Regions from separate parts of the Bradyrhizobium sp. LeoA1Lang genome, predicted to be linked through region 2. Evidence: riboswitches for the same ligand, from Rfam matches in the RefSeq annotation. Region 2 holds a riboswitch; the other holds the start of a gene.
What was found. Region 2 has a riboswitch for S-adenosylmethionine ahead of ACZYOF_RS38390 (O-succinylhomoserine sulfhydrylase). Riboswitches for the same ligand answer to the same signal wherever they lie in the genome.

Region 1: another riboswitch for S-adenosylmethionine. It lies ahead of metX (homoserine O-acetyltransferase MetX); the one in region 2 lies ahead of ACZYOF_RS38390 (O-succinylhomoserine sulfhydrylase).

The regions. Positions count from the first base shown of each region.
Region 1 is NZ_JBVAPG010000156.1:2,027-9,337, forward strand. Features, by position in the region: gene ACZYOF_RS34755 (alpha/beta fold hydrolase) at 1-196, shown strand, start outside; gene metW (methionine biosynthesis protein MetW) at 361-1,029, opposite strand; gene metX (homoserine O-acetyltransferase MetX) at 1,029-2,234, opposite strand; SAM riboswitch at 2,317-2,396, opposite strand; gene ACZYOF_RS34770 (chorismate mutase) at 2,727-3,575, shown strand; gene hisC (histidinol-phosphate transaminase) at 3,586-4,683, shown strand; gene ACZYOF_RS34780 (prephenate/arogenate dehydrogenase family protein) at 4,680-5,621, shown strand; gene ACZYOF_RS34785 (hypothetical protein) at 5,724-5,954, opposite strand; gene ACZYOF_RS34790 (DUF2125 domain-containing protein) at 6,216-7,311, opposite strand, start outside.
Region 2 is NZ_JBVAPG010000205.1:317-7,627, reverse strand. Features, by position in the region: gene ACZYOF_RS38395 (SGNH/GDSL hydrolase family protein) at 1-123, shown strand, start outside; gene ACZYOF_RS38390 (O-succinylhomoserine sulfhydrylase) at 204-1,397, opposite strand; SAM riboswitch at 1,462-1,541, opposite strand; gene ACZYOF_RS38385 (2'-deoxycytidine 5'-triphosphate deaminase) at 1,650-2,756, shown strand; gene ACZYOF_RS38380 (hypothetical protein) at 2,913-3,239, opposite strand; gene ACZYOF_RS38375 (SDR family NAD(P)-dependent oxidoreductase) at 3,622-4,362, opposite strand; gene ACZYOF_RS38370 (TetR/AcrR family transcriptional regulator) at 4,464-5,075, shown strand; gene ACZYOF_RS38365 (hypothetical protein) at 5,108-5,341, opposite strand; gene ACZYOF_RS38360 (MATE family efflux transporter) at 5,816-7,261, shown strand.

The sequences.
Region 1 (7,311 bases), on a different contig from region 2:
GGACGACAATTGCGTCGAGCCGAGCCTGTTCCTGAAGCAGCATTTGCCCGCGGCGGGGCTGACGTTCTTCCCGAAATCGGGACACGTGCTCAACCTCGAGGAGCCGGCGTTGTTCAACGAGATGGTCGAGCGGTTCATTGCGCTGGTAGAAGCGGGCCGATGGTTGCCGCGCGATCCGAGGTCGATGGTGGCCTAGCTGTCATTCCGGGGCACGCGAAGCGTGAGCCGTCATTCCGGGGCGCGCGGAGCGCGAGCTATGATGTGCAATTGCACATCAGAGAATCCATCGGGCCGCAGAGTTCGTGGATGAATGGATTCCGGGTTCGCGCTTTGCGCGCCCCGGAATGACGGGGAGAGTGCTCAGCGTCCCTTGCCGCCCCTGCTCAGCAGGAACACGCCCTGTTCGCCGAACATGTTCCAGACCCACCAGGGCAGGTTCAGCGGCACCGGGCGGCCGTAGAGATCGAGCGCGACTGCGCGCTCCATCTTGACGTGGATCTCGTCGCAGAGCTGCACGAAATCCTTGATGGTGCAGAAATGAATGTTGGGGGTGTCGTACCAGGTGGCGGGGAGGTTTTCGGTGCGCGGCATGTGCCCGCCGACCAAGAGCTGCAGCCGCATCTTCCAGAAACCGAAATTCGGGAACGAGACGATGGCGCGGTGACCGATGCGCAGGAGATTTTCCAGTACCGCCTTCGGCTGGCGCGTCGCCTGCAGCGTCTGCGACAGGATCACGTAGTCGAAGGCATCGTCGGCATAGTTGACGAGGTCGGTGTCGGCGTCGCCCTGCACCACCGCGAGCCCCTTGGCGACGCAGTGGTTGACGCCTTCGCGCGACAGCTCGATGCCGCGGCCGTCGATGCCGCGGCTCTCCAGGAGCTGCAACAGATCGCCGTCGCCGCAGCCGACGTCGAGCACGCGCGAGCCGGGCTCCACCATTTCGGCGACCAGAACATGGTCCGGACGAAGGCTCGTACTCGCCTGCGGCGCCACGCCGGGCAGCGGCAGGGTTTGTTCCTGAAGCGCCATCACACGACCCCCGCATCGCCGAGGCCGCGCGCCTTGCCGGCCGACTGCAGGAAAGCGCGGGAGATGTCGAAGAATTCGGGCACGTCGAGCAGGAAGGCGTCGTGGCCCTTGTCGGTCTCGATCTCCGCGAACGAGACCCGCGCGCTGGAGGCGTTCAGCGCATGCACCAGCGCCCGCGCTTCCGAGGTCGGGAACAGCCAGTCGCTCGTGAACGACACCACGCAGAACCGGGTCTTGATGCCGCGGAACGCCTTCGCCAGCACACCATTATGGTCGGCGGCGATGTCGAAATAGTCCATCGCCCGCGTCAGATAGAGGTAGCTATTGGCATCGAAGCGCTCGACAAAGGACGAGCCCTGGTAGCGCAGATAGCTCTCGACCTGGAAGTCGGCATCGAAGGAGAATGTCGGCAGTTCGCGATCCTGCATCCGCCGCCCGAACTTGCGATGCAGCGCCGCGTCCGAGAGATAGGTGATATGCGCAGCCATGCGCGCAACCGCGAGCCCGCGATGCGGATGCGTGCCCTGATCGACATAGCGTCCGCCGCGCCAGTCCGGATCGGCCATCACGGCCTGCCGGCCGAGCTCATGAAAGGCGATGTTCTGCGCCGAGTGCCGCGTCGAGCAGGCGATCGCGAGCGTCGAGAACACGCGCTCCGGATAGGCCGCGGCCCATTGCACCGCCTGCATGCCGCCCATGGAGCCGCCGACCACCGAGAACAGCGTCTCGATGCCGAGCCGGTCGATCAGCATCGCTTGCGCGCGCACCATGTCGGGAATGGTGATGATCGGAAAATCCAGGCCCCACACCTTGCCGGTCGCGGGGCTGAGCGAGGCAGGGCCGGTCGAGCCCATGCAGCCGCCAAGCACGTTGGAGCAGATGATGAAGTACTTGGAGGGGTCGAGCGGACGGCCAGGGCCGACCATGGTCTCCCACCAGCCGGGCTTGCCCGTCACCGGATGCAAATTGTTGACATGCTGGTCGCCGGTCAGCGCGTGGCAGACCAGAATGGCGTTGGAGCGCTCGGCATTGAGTTCGCCATAGGTCTGGTAGGCGATCTGGAACGGCGCGAGGTCGATGCCGCAGTCGAGCTTCAACGGCTGATCCATGCCGAACTTTGCTACCGGCGAGGACGGATGATCGGCCTCATGGGCGCGGTCCTCACCCTGGATCGACGGACTCTTGATCGACTGCACCTTGGTCATTGCGGCCCCTTCCTCCGACGCGGAGGTCCCGGACAGAAATCAGGCCATAAAAAAACCCGGCCTGAACAAAGGTTCGGCCGGGATCGATCTGTCCCCGGCCTGTTTAGCAAGTTCTTTAACGTGGCTGCAAGCCGGCCGGCTCAAATGACCACGGAACGCTGGGAAAGTAGTCCCTTACCTGACCCGCGTCAAGGCAACCGGGGCCGTTAACCTAACCGTGACCTTGAGGCTGAGCTTGCGCCGTCTGGACCCATGGTACAGAACGGGGGCTCGCACTTCTCCCTCTCCCCGCTCTTGCGGGGCCGGGACGAGCGGAGCTCGCCCTGAGAGGGTTGGGGTGAGGGGCTTTCTCCGCTAACAAGGTAACAGACGGACTCGCGGAGAGTCCCCCTCACCCGAAATTCAAGCTCGCTTGAATTTCGACTTCTCCCCGCACGCGGGGGAGAGGTGAAGAGTTGGCTCCCTGATTGAAGAGAATTGACGGGCCCTAGCATGTCAAAAACGCCTCCGGCGCCGCCCTCGCTGGCCGAGTTGCGCAAAGAGATCGACGCGATCGATGAGCAGGTTCACCGCCTCTTGATGGCGCGTGGCGACATCATCGACCGCCTGATCAGGGTGAAGCAGACCCAGGAAGTCGGCTCCGCATTCCGGCCGGCGCGCGAGGCCGCCATGATGCGCAGCCTGGTCGAGCGCCATCGTGGCATCCTGCCGCTCGACACCATCGAGAGCATCTGGCGCGTCATCATCTCGACGTTCACTTACGTCCAGGCGCCGTTCTCGGTGCATGCCGATGTCTCGGTCGGCGAATCCATGATGCGGGATTCGGCGCGCTTCCATTTCGGCTTCGTGGTGCCCTACGTCTCGCATTTCAGCGCGCAGGCGGCGGTCGAAGCGGTGGCGAAATCGAAGGGCGACCTGGCGCTGGTGTCGGCCATTTCCAGCCGCACGCCGTGGTGGATCGACCTCGAGGCCGAAGGCACGCCGAAGATCATCGCGCGGCTGCCGTTCCTCGAGCGTGCCGATCATCCCGCAGCGCTGCCCGTGTTCGTGATCTCACGCGTCGCCGACGATGCGATGGTGACCGAAGTCGAGATGTGGAGCGTCCGCGTCTCCGGCTGGAACGCCGAGATCGCCCGCGCGGTGGCGCCGCTCGCTGAAATCGTCGCGGTGCCGGACACCGCTTTCGACGGCGCGGCGCTTTTGGTATCGGTCGCAGGCATCGGCTTCGAGAAGATCAAGCTGGCGTTGATCAAGGCCGGAGCCTCGGTGCGCTCATCGGCCCTCGTCGGCAGCCACGCAACGCGCTATACGGTGCCCCCCGCCCCTAGAATCCGGAGCTAGAGAGTTAGAGATGTCCCGCCCCGTGCCGAATCCCGGCATCCTCGATATTGCGCCCTACACCCCCGGCAAAAGCCCGGTGGCCGAGCCGGGGCGCAAGGTGTTCAAGCTTTCCGCCAACGAGACGCCGTTCGGCCCCTCGCCGAAGGCAATCGAGGCCTATAAGCACGCCGCCGAACATCTGGAGGACTATCCGGAAGGCACCTCGCGGGTGCTGCGCGAGGCGATCGGCCGCGCCTACGGCCTCGACCCGAACCGCATCATCTGCGGCGCCGGTTCGGACGAAATCCTCAACCTGCTCGCCCACACCTATCTGTGCGAAGGCTCGGAGGCGATCTCCACCACCCACAGCTTCCTGGTCTATCCGATCGCGACCAAGGCGAACGGTGCAAAGAACGTCGTCGTACCGGAGACCGACTACACCGCCAGTGTCGATGCGATCCTTGAGGCGGTCACGCCGCAGACCAAGCTGGTCTGGCTCGCCAACCCGAACAACCCGACCGGCACCTATCTGCCGTTCGACGAGGTCAAGCGCTTGCGCACCGGCCTGCCGTCGGACGTGCTGCTGGTGATCGACGCCGCCTATTCCGATTACGTGGTGCGCAACGACTATGGGCTCGGTCTTGAACTGTGTGCGACGACCGAGAACACGGTGATGACCCACACCTTCTCCAAGATCCACGGGCTCGCGGCGCTCCGCGTGGGCTGGATGTTCGGCCCGGCGCATATCGTCGATGCGGTGAACCGCATTCGCGGCCCCTTCAACGTTTCGAGTCCGGCGATGCTCGCGGCGGTCGCCGCGGTCGAGGACACCGCGCATGTCGAGATGTCGCGGGTGCATAACGAAAAATGGCGGAGCTGGGTGACGGACGAGATCCGCAAGCTCGGGCTGAAGGTGACGCCGAGCGTCGCCAATTTCGTGCTGATCCATTTCCCGACCGAAAAGGGCAAGACCTCGGCTGACGCGGACGCGTTCCTCACCAAGCGCGGACTGGTGCTGCGGGCATTGAACAATTACGGCCTGCCGCACGCGCTGCGCATGACCATCGGCACCGAGGAGGCCAACCGCCTCGTGGTCGAGGGCCTGCGCGACTTCATGGATCAGAAGTGAACGCCGCCCCTCACTTCCAACGCATCGCGCTGATCGGCTTCGGCCTGATCGGCGGCTCGATCGCGCGCGGCGCGCGGGCGCAAGGGCTCGTCGGCGGGATCGTCACCACCGCGCGCTCCGAGAAGACGCGCGCGCGTGTCGCCGAGCTCGGCATCGTCGACCGCGTGGTGGAGACCAACGCGGAGGCGGTGAAGGATGCCGATCTCGTCATCCTCTGCATTCCCGTTGGCGCCTGCGGGCCGGTGGCGGCGGAGATCGCGCCCTATCTGAAGAAAGGCGCCATCGTCTCCGATGTCGGCTCGGTCAAGGGCGCCATCGTCAGGGATATGGGGCCGCATATTCCTGATGGTGTGCACTTCGTGCCGGCGCATCCGGTGGCCGGCACCGAGCATTCGGGGCCCGATTCCGGTTTCGCCGAGCTCTTCATCAACCGCTGGTGCATCCTGACGCCGCCTGATGGCGCCGACGCGGGCGCGGTCGACAGGCTGCGTGAATTCTGGGCCGCGCTCGGCGCCAAGGTCGAGATCATGACGCCGGATCATCATGACCTCGTGCTCGCGATCACCAGCCATCTGCCGCATCTGATCGCCTACACCATCGTCGGCACCGCCGACGAGCTGGCGCAGGTGACGTCGTCCGAAGTGATCAAATTCTCCGCCGGCGGCTTCCGCGATTTCACCCGCATCGCGGCGTCCGATCCAACGATGTGGCGCGACGTCTTCCTGAGCAACAAAGACGCGGTGCTGGAGATGCTCGGCACCTTCAACGAGGATCTTTCCAAGCTGACGCGCGCGATCCGCCGCGGCGACGGCGAAGCGCTGTTCGACCACTTCACCCGCACCCGCTCCATCCGCCGCGGCATCGTCGAGATCGGGCAGGATTCAGCCGCGCCGGACTTCGGCCGTCCGCATGCGAATCTGGAGAAGAAGGCGGAGTGACGCTCGTTGTCGTCATTGCGAGGAGCGCAAGCGACGAAGCAATCTATGCCTCCACAAGCGGCGGGATGGATTGCTTCGCTTCGCTCGCAATGACGGCAAGTGTCACCGATGCAGCGTCGCCCGCATCTTCACATGCGGCGTTCTCGCGCGGGGATAGACTGACATCATCGCGCGGCTGTCGACCACCGGCTTCGACATGCCGATGCCAAGATCGCTGTTCGGATGCACGAACGCTTCCATGCCGGGCTCATCCACGACCGGCTGCGCCGATGCGGGCGATGCCATCGATGCCGCGACATAGGCCGCCAGGCCAAACAGTCTGAACCTGATCATTGCTCTCTCCTTGCCATGACCCGCGGTTTACGGATGTGCGGGCCTTCGCAAAGCAGGAGCTTCGAGCAGGCGTTGGCATTCCCGGCGCACGCCGCGATTGCAATCACGCTTCGGCGATTGAGGTTTTACTCGGCTTGTAGCCCGGATGGAGCGAAGCGCAGTCCGGGCCGCTCGCGGTGCGGGCTGAGACGTCCCGGGTTGCGCGGAGCCTGTCATCGGGCGCGCGTTCGCGCGACCCGTTGGCTTCACCCGGGCTACGGGTCAGAACAAAGGCGGGATTTGTCCGGCCTTGATCGGGCCGAGCAGCACCGCGCCGTCGACGAAGCGCAGCGGGAAGCTACGGGCCTTCTTGCCTTCGAGCATGGCTTCGCTGCCGAGCGAATTGATGCTGGCGGCGACGCCGACATTGGCGTTCTGCTTCACCACCTTGCCGAGGCCGGGGATCGCGCGGTCGAGCGCGCCGAAGAGATTGTTGAGGTCCTGCGTCTTGACGCCGGGCGCGACGCGGTCGAGCGTCGATTGCGGCACGCCCTCCTCCAGCATCTTCTCGATGCCCAGCGCCGGGATCACGCGCTCGAGGCCGGTGACCGTCATCTGCAATTCGCCCTCGATGCGGCCACTCGCGTTGAGGCTCAAGGTGCCCGCGGAGATCGCGATCATATCGCCCTGCTGGATGCGCGACTGCACGATCTCGACATGGCCGCCGGCGGCCTGGATCTCGCGGAAGCGCTCCGGCCACGGCTTTGGCGTGAAATCCTTCAGGCCGGAAATCTTGGTGCGGATGTCGGCATCGAACGGCGTCGCCAGCACGGGATGCACGTCCTGCAGGCTGCCGCCGTTGATCTGCAGCGCGGTCTCGATCACCGGATTATCCACGGACGAGCCGTCGGCGAGACGGCCGTGCAGCTCGACGTGTGCGGCGCGACCGAGCGGCGTCTGCACCGAGCCGTTGACGCGGTCGATCGCGGGATCGTCGAACACCAGCGAGCCGCGCTGCGGCACCGCCGGCAGGCCCGCCACGCTGGCGCGGCCGCTCCGCCAGTTCACGGCGAGCGACGGTAGCGCGCCGCGCTCGGCAAGCATCGCCGGCGCCTTGAATTCGGCGATCACGCGTGTGGGGTCGTAGACCTGCGCCACCACCAGGATCTCGCCGAGCCGCGCGGTGAATGGCGTCTGCGCACCGGCCGTCTGCGAGATCAAGGTCACGCTGGCGTCCTCGCAGCGGATCTCGAGCCGGAAGGGGTAACCTGCCACCGATCGCTTGCCGTAATCGTAGACCCGGCCCGCCTTCGCCTCCTGCGCGCGCCAGGCATCGGCCTGCACCCACACCTGGGACGAGGCATAGAACCAGAACGCG
Region 2 (7,311 bases):
ATGAATGATTGGGGCTATGCCTGCTTCGCCCAGTTGCTCGGCGACGACATCATCAAGTCGGTCGGCCAGATCAAGCTCGGCGTCAACGTGCCGGCGGATGTGCGGACGTACAGGCCGATGTAAGCTGAAAGCGAATGGCGAGTGGCGAATAGCGAATGGGGCTTGACCCTACTCGCTACTCCCTATTCGCCATTCGCCTTGGATCACACCGTCTCCAGCGCCTCGACAAAATCCTCGATCAGATCATCGGCGTGCTCGAGGCCGGCGGAGAAGCGGATGAACCCTTCGCTGATGCCGAGCTCGGCGCGCGCGTCCGGCCCCAGGCGCTGATGCGTCGTGGTGGCGGGATGGGTGACGAGGCTCTTGGCGTCGCCGAGATTGTTGGAGATGCGCGAGATCTTGAGCCCGTTGAGGCAGCGGAACGCGCCGGCCTTGCCGCCCTTCACCTCGAACCCGATCAGGGTCGATCCCGACCGCATCTGCTTCTTCACGGTGGCTGCCTGCGGATGATCGGCGCGGCCGGGATAGATCAGCCGCGTGATCTTCGGATGGCTTGCCAGCACGTCTGCGATCTTCGCGGCCGTCTCGGTCTGCGCGCGGACGCGCACAGCGAGCGTCTCCAGCCCCTTCAGCAGCACCCATGCATTGAACGGCGACATCGACGGCCCGGTCTGGCGCAGGAAGTTATGGATGTGCTCGGTGATGAAAGCCTCGGAGGAAAGGATGATGCCGCCGAGGCACCGCCCCTGGCCGTCGATATGCTTGGTCGCGGAATAGACCACGACGTCGGCGCCGAGCGAGAGCGGGCTCTGCCAGATCGGGGTCGCGAACACATTGTCGACGATCAGCCGTGCGCCGCCCTGATGCGCGATTTCCGCGATGGCGCCGATGTCGAGCACGTCGAGCGTCGGGTTGGTCGGGCTTTCGAGGAAACACGTCTTCGTGTTCGGCCGGATCGCCTTTTTCCATTGGTCGTGGTCGAGCCCGTCGACCAGCGTCGACTGGATGCCGTAGCGCGGCAAGAGATCCTCCACCACGTAGCGGCACGAGCCGAACATCGCCTTGGAGGCCACCACGTGATCGCCGGCCTTCAGCGGCGCGAGGATCGCGGTCGTCACCGCCGCCATGCCGGTCGCGGTCGCGCGCGCAGCTTCCGCGCCTTCGAGTTCGATCATGCGGCGCTCGAACATGGACACGTCGGGGTTGGAGAAGCGCGAATAGAGGAAGCCGGGATCCTCGCCCTTGAACCGCGCCTCGCATTCTTCGGCGGTCGCGTAGACGAACCCTTGGGTCAGGAATATTGCCTCGGACGTCTCGCCGAATTGTGAGCGTAGCGTGCCGGAATGAACCAGCCGGGTTTCGGGGCGGTAGCGGGCGGATGATTTGGACTCGGACATAGGACCTCCAACGTGACCATCCTTTCGAAAATGGTCACAAAAAAACCGGCCTAAAGGGCCGGGATCGCTGAGGTCCCCGGCCTGTTTAGCGACTTATTTAACGTGGCTGCAAGCCGGCCGGCTCAAATCACCACGGGATAAGTCATGCTGATATTCGTTCCCGCTCTTTCCGTCAAGGCGGGCATCGGCTAACCGGTAAAATCCATTTTTTGGGCCTTTTGTGGCTCTAAGCCGTCTTGAGGGACCGCGTCCGTGTCGTTCGTGCTGCAAGACGATGCCAATGGGATCCTGCCCGACCGCATGATCGCGGCGATGGCGGATGCAGGCCTGATCCTGCCGGTCTATCCCTTTGTCGAGAGCCAGATCCAGCCCGCGAGCCTCGATCTTCGCCTCGGCGACATCGCCTATCGCGTGCGCGCGAGCTTTCTCCCCGGTCCCGGCGCCACCGTTGCCGAGCGCATCGATGAGTTGAAGCTGCACGAGATCGATCTCGCCGACGACGCGGTGCTGGAGACCAATTGCGTCTACATCGTGCCGCTGCTCGAGAGCCTCGCGTTGCCGCCGGAGATCATCGCGGCCGCGAACCCCAAGAGCTCGACCGGACGGCTCGACGTCTTCACCCGCGTGATCGCCGATGGCACGCGTCGTTTCGACGTGATCGGTGCCGGCTATCACGGCCCGCTCTATGCCGAGATCAGCCCCAAGACGTTTCCGATCCTGGTGCGCGAGGGCTCGCGGCTGTCCCAGGTGCGCTTCCGCACCGGCGATGCCGTCCTCACCGCCGACGAGCTCGACGCGCTGCACAACGCCGAACGCCTGGTCGATATCGACGATGCCGATCTCACCGATGGCGTCGCGGTTTCGGTCGATCTCTCGGGCGAGAATTCCGGCGGCTTCGTCGGCTATCGCGCCAAACGCCATACCGGCGTGGTCGACGTCGATCGCCGCGGCGGTTATCCGGTCGATGATTTCTGGGAGCCGATCCGCGCGCGCCCCGACGGCAGCCTGATCCTCGATCCCGGCGAGTTCTATATCCTCGCGTCGAAGGAAGCTGTGCAGGTGCCGCCGGACTACGCCGCCGAGATGGTGCCGTTCGATCCTTTGGTCGGCGAATTCCGCGTGCACTATGCCGGCTTCTTCGATCCCGGCTTCGGCTATGCCGGCGCCGGCGGGCAGGGCGCCCGCGCCGTGCTGGAAGTGCGCTCGCGCGAGGTGCCGTTCATCCTCGAGCATGGCCAGATCGTCGGCCGCCTCGTCTATGAGAAGATGCTCGCCCGGCCCGATGCGATGTACGGCCAGCGCATCGGCTCGAACTACCAGGCCCAGGGCCTGAAGCTCTCCAAGCATTTCAGGGTGTAGGTCCGCTGCTACAGCGAGAATGCAGGTCTGCTGAAGAGGCATGCACTGGCTCGCCTGGAAATCAGCTCTCCGGCCAATACTCATGTGCGGCAACGCCCTCGAGAGCGAGGCCGTGGCTGAGATGCTTCAGCATCATCTCTTTGAGCTCCTGAACCATCACCACTCTCGCATAGCGAAGCGTGAGAGGGGGTTGCTTGAGAAGTTGCCTCGCGAGTTCCCTGGCGCGCGGCAGCAGTTCGGCTGCGGCGAAAGCGTGGTCGAGTCGATCTCTTCGATGAAGGCACCGCCGGTGCCGGTCATGATGACGATCTTGTTTTCCTTGTCTCTTCCGATGTCATGGAAGGCCGCCCCGAGCTGACTATGCGGGCTACCGTCCCACACCAGGGTTTTTCCATTCGTATGGAAGGTGATCTCCAAGATCCCGTCGTTGCGCTCCATCCGGATATTGGAATACTTGTTTCTATAGTCTTCGAACTGGGCCATGGTTGTTTCCTGCTGTGCTTTCACCAACTTGACCAAGTGGTGATGACAGGCATTGAGCCTGCTCTTCCACAGCTTTCATCTAGCAAGTCATGGCGATGGCCGGACGAGAATCCGGTTACCGATATAACGGAAAGCCGCCGCCCGAACTTGGAGGGTGCGTAGACTTGGCGTGAGCGCCATGCAGGCGATATCACCCGGCATATGCTTGCGATATACGTCGTGGCTCGACCTCGGTATCGTCAGCCAAGTGGCTGCCACCGGATGGTTCATCGCACAGGCGCAGCCGATCTTGTCACGACCGTAACGTAATTATGCGCCAGTCCAGAAGAAGCCGCACCGGGGCGCGGGGCCCCGGCGAGCATGACGCACAAAGTCTGGCCGCTCACGCGTTGGCGCCGCCGTCGATGGTAAGCTCGGTGCCGTTGATCGAGCGCGCCTCCGGCCCAGCCACGAATGCGACCAGCGCTGCGACGTCGTCCGCCTTGCCGTAGCGGGGGATCGCCATCCGCGCCCGCTGGGCGGCCGCCTGCTCGCCTTCGGCGGGATTCATGTCGGTGTCGGTCGAGCCCGGATGCACGATGTTGACCGTGATGCCGCGGCTGCCGAGATCGCGCGCCAGGCCCTTTGTCCAGGCGATCAGCGCGGATTTGCTCATCGAGTAGAGGCTCATGCCGGGACCGGGCACCTGGGTCGCCAGATTGCTGCCGATCGAGATGATGCGGCCGCCTTCGCCCATGTGCGCTGCCGCCGCCTGCGATCCGACCACCACAGCGCGGACGTTGACCGCGAGCGTCGCATCGATGTCGTCGAGGCTGAGTTCGTCGATCGGCCCGCCCCTGAAGATGCCGGCATTGTTGACGAGAATATCGAGGCCGCCGAGCGCCTCGACTGCTTGATTCACGGCGGCCTTGACCGCGGCGGCATCGGCGCTGTCGGCCTTGATCGCGAATCCGCGCCGGCCCAATCGCTCGATCTCGGCGACCACCGCCTGCGCCTTCTCGGCCGAACGTTCATAAGTGATCGCAACGTTCGCGCCATCGGCGGCGAGCCGCCTTGCGATTGCGGCGCCAATCCCGCGGCTCGCGCCCGTTACCAACGCCCGCTTTCCCTGCAATGTGCTCATGATCCATCTCCATTTATATGTCGATCGATACATAAATAGCCCGTTGCGCCGGGCCGTCAAGCGTATTAATTTAGTGAACGACACAGAAATCGGATGGACGGATGGTCGAACGAGGTCGCCCCAGGGGCTTCGACAAGGATGCCGCGCTCGCGCGCGCGATCGAGGTGTTTTGGGTCAAGGGCTATGAAGGGGCCTCCATGACCGATCTCACCACCGCGATGGGGATCGCTTCGCCAAGCCTGTATGCGGCCTTCGGCTGCAAGGAAGAACTGTTCCGGCAAGCGCTGCAATTGTACAGCGCGACCGAGGGGCCCGAGATCTGGGCTGGCATGGCCCGCGCGCCGACCGCCTATGAGGCGGTGGAAAGCTATCTCATGCAGACGGCGAGGGCGTTCACGCGTCGGAACCGGCCGACGGGGTGCCTGGTGGTGCTATCGGCGCTGCATGCGACCGAGCAGTCCGAAACGGTGCGGCGGGAGCTGATCGCGATGCGTACGAAAAACGTCGAGGATCTGCGGCAGCGCCTGCAGGAGGGCGTGGCATCCGGCGAGATATCGGCAAGCGCCGATCTCGCGGCGATCGCCCGATACTACGTCACCGTGCAACAGGGCATGTCGATCCAGGCGCGCGACGGCGCGACGCGGCGAGACCTTGAAAGCGTTGCGCGCGCGGCGCTCGCCGCATGGAAGCCCCTGACCGGCGCGCCCGGCTAATTCGCCGGCCAATCGTCCCGGGGCGCTGCGAGCTACTTCGCGAGCAGCTCGGTCAGGTCGGTCGAACTCGAACAGCGCAGCTCATCGATTTGCCGGGCCAGCAGCAACGCGCTCGCCCTTAGCGCTTCCAGCTTTGAAGCCTCGGGATGCTGTTTTTCGAGTTCCGTGATACGATCATTGAATCCGGCCAGCTCATGCTGGAGCCGCGCGATCTCTGCCGTGGCGTCGGTGGACACCACCGGCGCAGATAGTCTGGTCGCCCGCATAACCATCTCCCCAAGTATGGTCGAGGCTTCGTGGACCGAATTCGTGGCGAGACCGAGAAGCCATTTGGGCGAGGATGCGACTGCCGCGGGCAATGTTTGCGTTCGCGTGCAGCAAAGCCACAGTAGGAACCCAGGCTGACCGTGCGCTTCGCCACGGTCGTTGCGGAATTCCGTCAGCGCGAATTTCGTGCGGCTCAAAGCGGCCAACCTCGCAGCAACCGGAACGGGAGCGAACGTGACGGCAGCCAGGCCTGCGCCAGCGTCCTGATCGGCTTGGTCGAGGGGCCGGTGACGGGCTGTGGCCGGCACATCTCGGTGCATCTGAAGCCTGTGGGCCGCGCCAGAGCGCCATTCGTCCGGGCGATCGGCCAATCGCGCAGGGGCCCCCTGCGCCGGGCGCACGTGGAATTGATCGCGGCCGTGGTAGGGAAGCACCCGCGCCGCGGCGTTCAGACCGCGGGCGTCGGAGTGGAAATGCCCGATATTGCGGTTGCCGAAATACCTGTCGACGAGGAAGAGCGCCCGCTGCCGCCGCCGGCGACGGCGCCGGCCCGCAACCGCCTCCTCGACGGGCCGATCCTGCGCACGCTGTTGTGGCTTGCCTGGCCCAACGTGATCGCGCTTTCGGCCGGCACCTGCGTGGTGATCGCGGAGACCTCCTATATCGGCCGGCTCGGCGTGGAATCGCTGGCTGCGATGGCGCTGGTGTTTCCCTGCGTGATCCTGACCATGACCATGTCGGGCGGGGCCATGGGCGGCGGCGTGGCCTCCGCGATCGCGCGGGCGCTCGGCGCCGGCGAGACCGAGCGTGCCTCCACGCTTGCGGCGCATGCGCTTCTGATCGGCATCACCTTCGGGCTCGTCTTCATGCTGGGCATGCTGATCTTCGGCCCGCATCTGTTGGAATTGCTCGGCGGCCGCGGCAATGTGCTGGCGCAGGCGATCGCCTACAGCCAGATCTTCTTCGGCGGCGCCGTGCTGCCGTGGCTGATGAACACCATGGCGGGCGTATTGCGCGGCACCGGCAACATGAAACTGCCGTCGACCATGATCCTGTCGTCCGCGATCTGGCAGATCATTTTGGGCGGCACACTGGGCCTCGGGCTCGGGCCTATCCCGCAATTCGGCATGCGCGGCGTCGCCGCCGGTTCGCTGATCGCCTATTCGATCAGTATTGCCGTGATGGGCTGGTACCTGTTTTCCGGCCGGGCGCGCGTGGTGCCGAAGCTCAGGGGATTGCGCGTCCAATGGGCGATGTTCATCGATATCCTAAGGGTCGGCGCCATCGCCTGCTTCTCGCCGCTGCAGTCGGTTCTGACCATCAGCATCTTCACCCACATGCTGGCGAATTTCGGCACCGCGATCCTGGCCGGCTATGGCATCGGCGCGCGGCTCGAATTCATGCTGACGTCGCTCGCGTTCGCGACCGGCATCGCCTCAGTGCCGATGATTGGCATGGCGGTCGGCGCCGACCGTATTGCGCGGGCGCGGCGGATCGCCTGGACCGCGGGCACGGTGTCGTTCGTCTCGGTCGGTACGATCGGCACCTTCCTCGCCATCTTCCCCGACCTCTGGGTCAACATCTTCACCGATGATCCCGCCGTGCGCCTGGCCAGCCATCAATATCTGTCGACGGCGGCGCCGATGTACGCTTTCATCGGGCTGGCGATGTCGATGTTTTTTTCCTCGCAAGGCGCGGCGAAGGTGCTGGGCCCGGTGCTGGCGCAGACCGCGCGCCTCGCCTTCATCGCTGCCGGCGGCTGGTGGCTGTCGACGCATGAGGCGACCGCGCAGAACTTCTTCATGCTCGCAGCCGCCTCGATGGTCGTGCTCGGCGTGCTCTCATGCGCAAGCGTGGTGCTGACGCGCTGGGGGCCGAAGCGCGCACCGATTGCGAAGGTAAGTCCCGCGCTGTCCTGACGCCCCGTCGTGCCTTCCGTGAGAAAGATCACGGAGAGGGCACGCGCCGA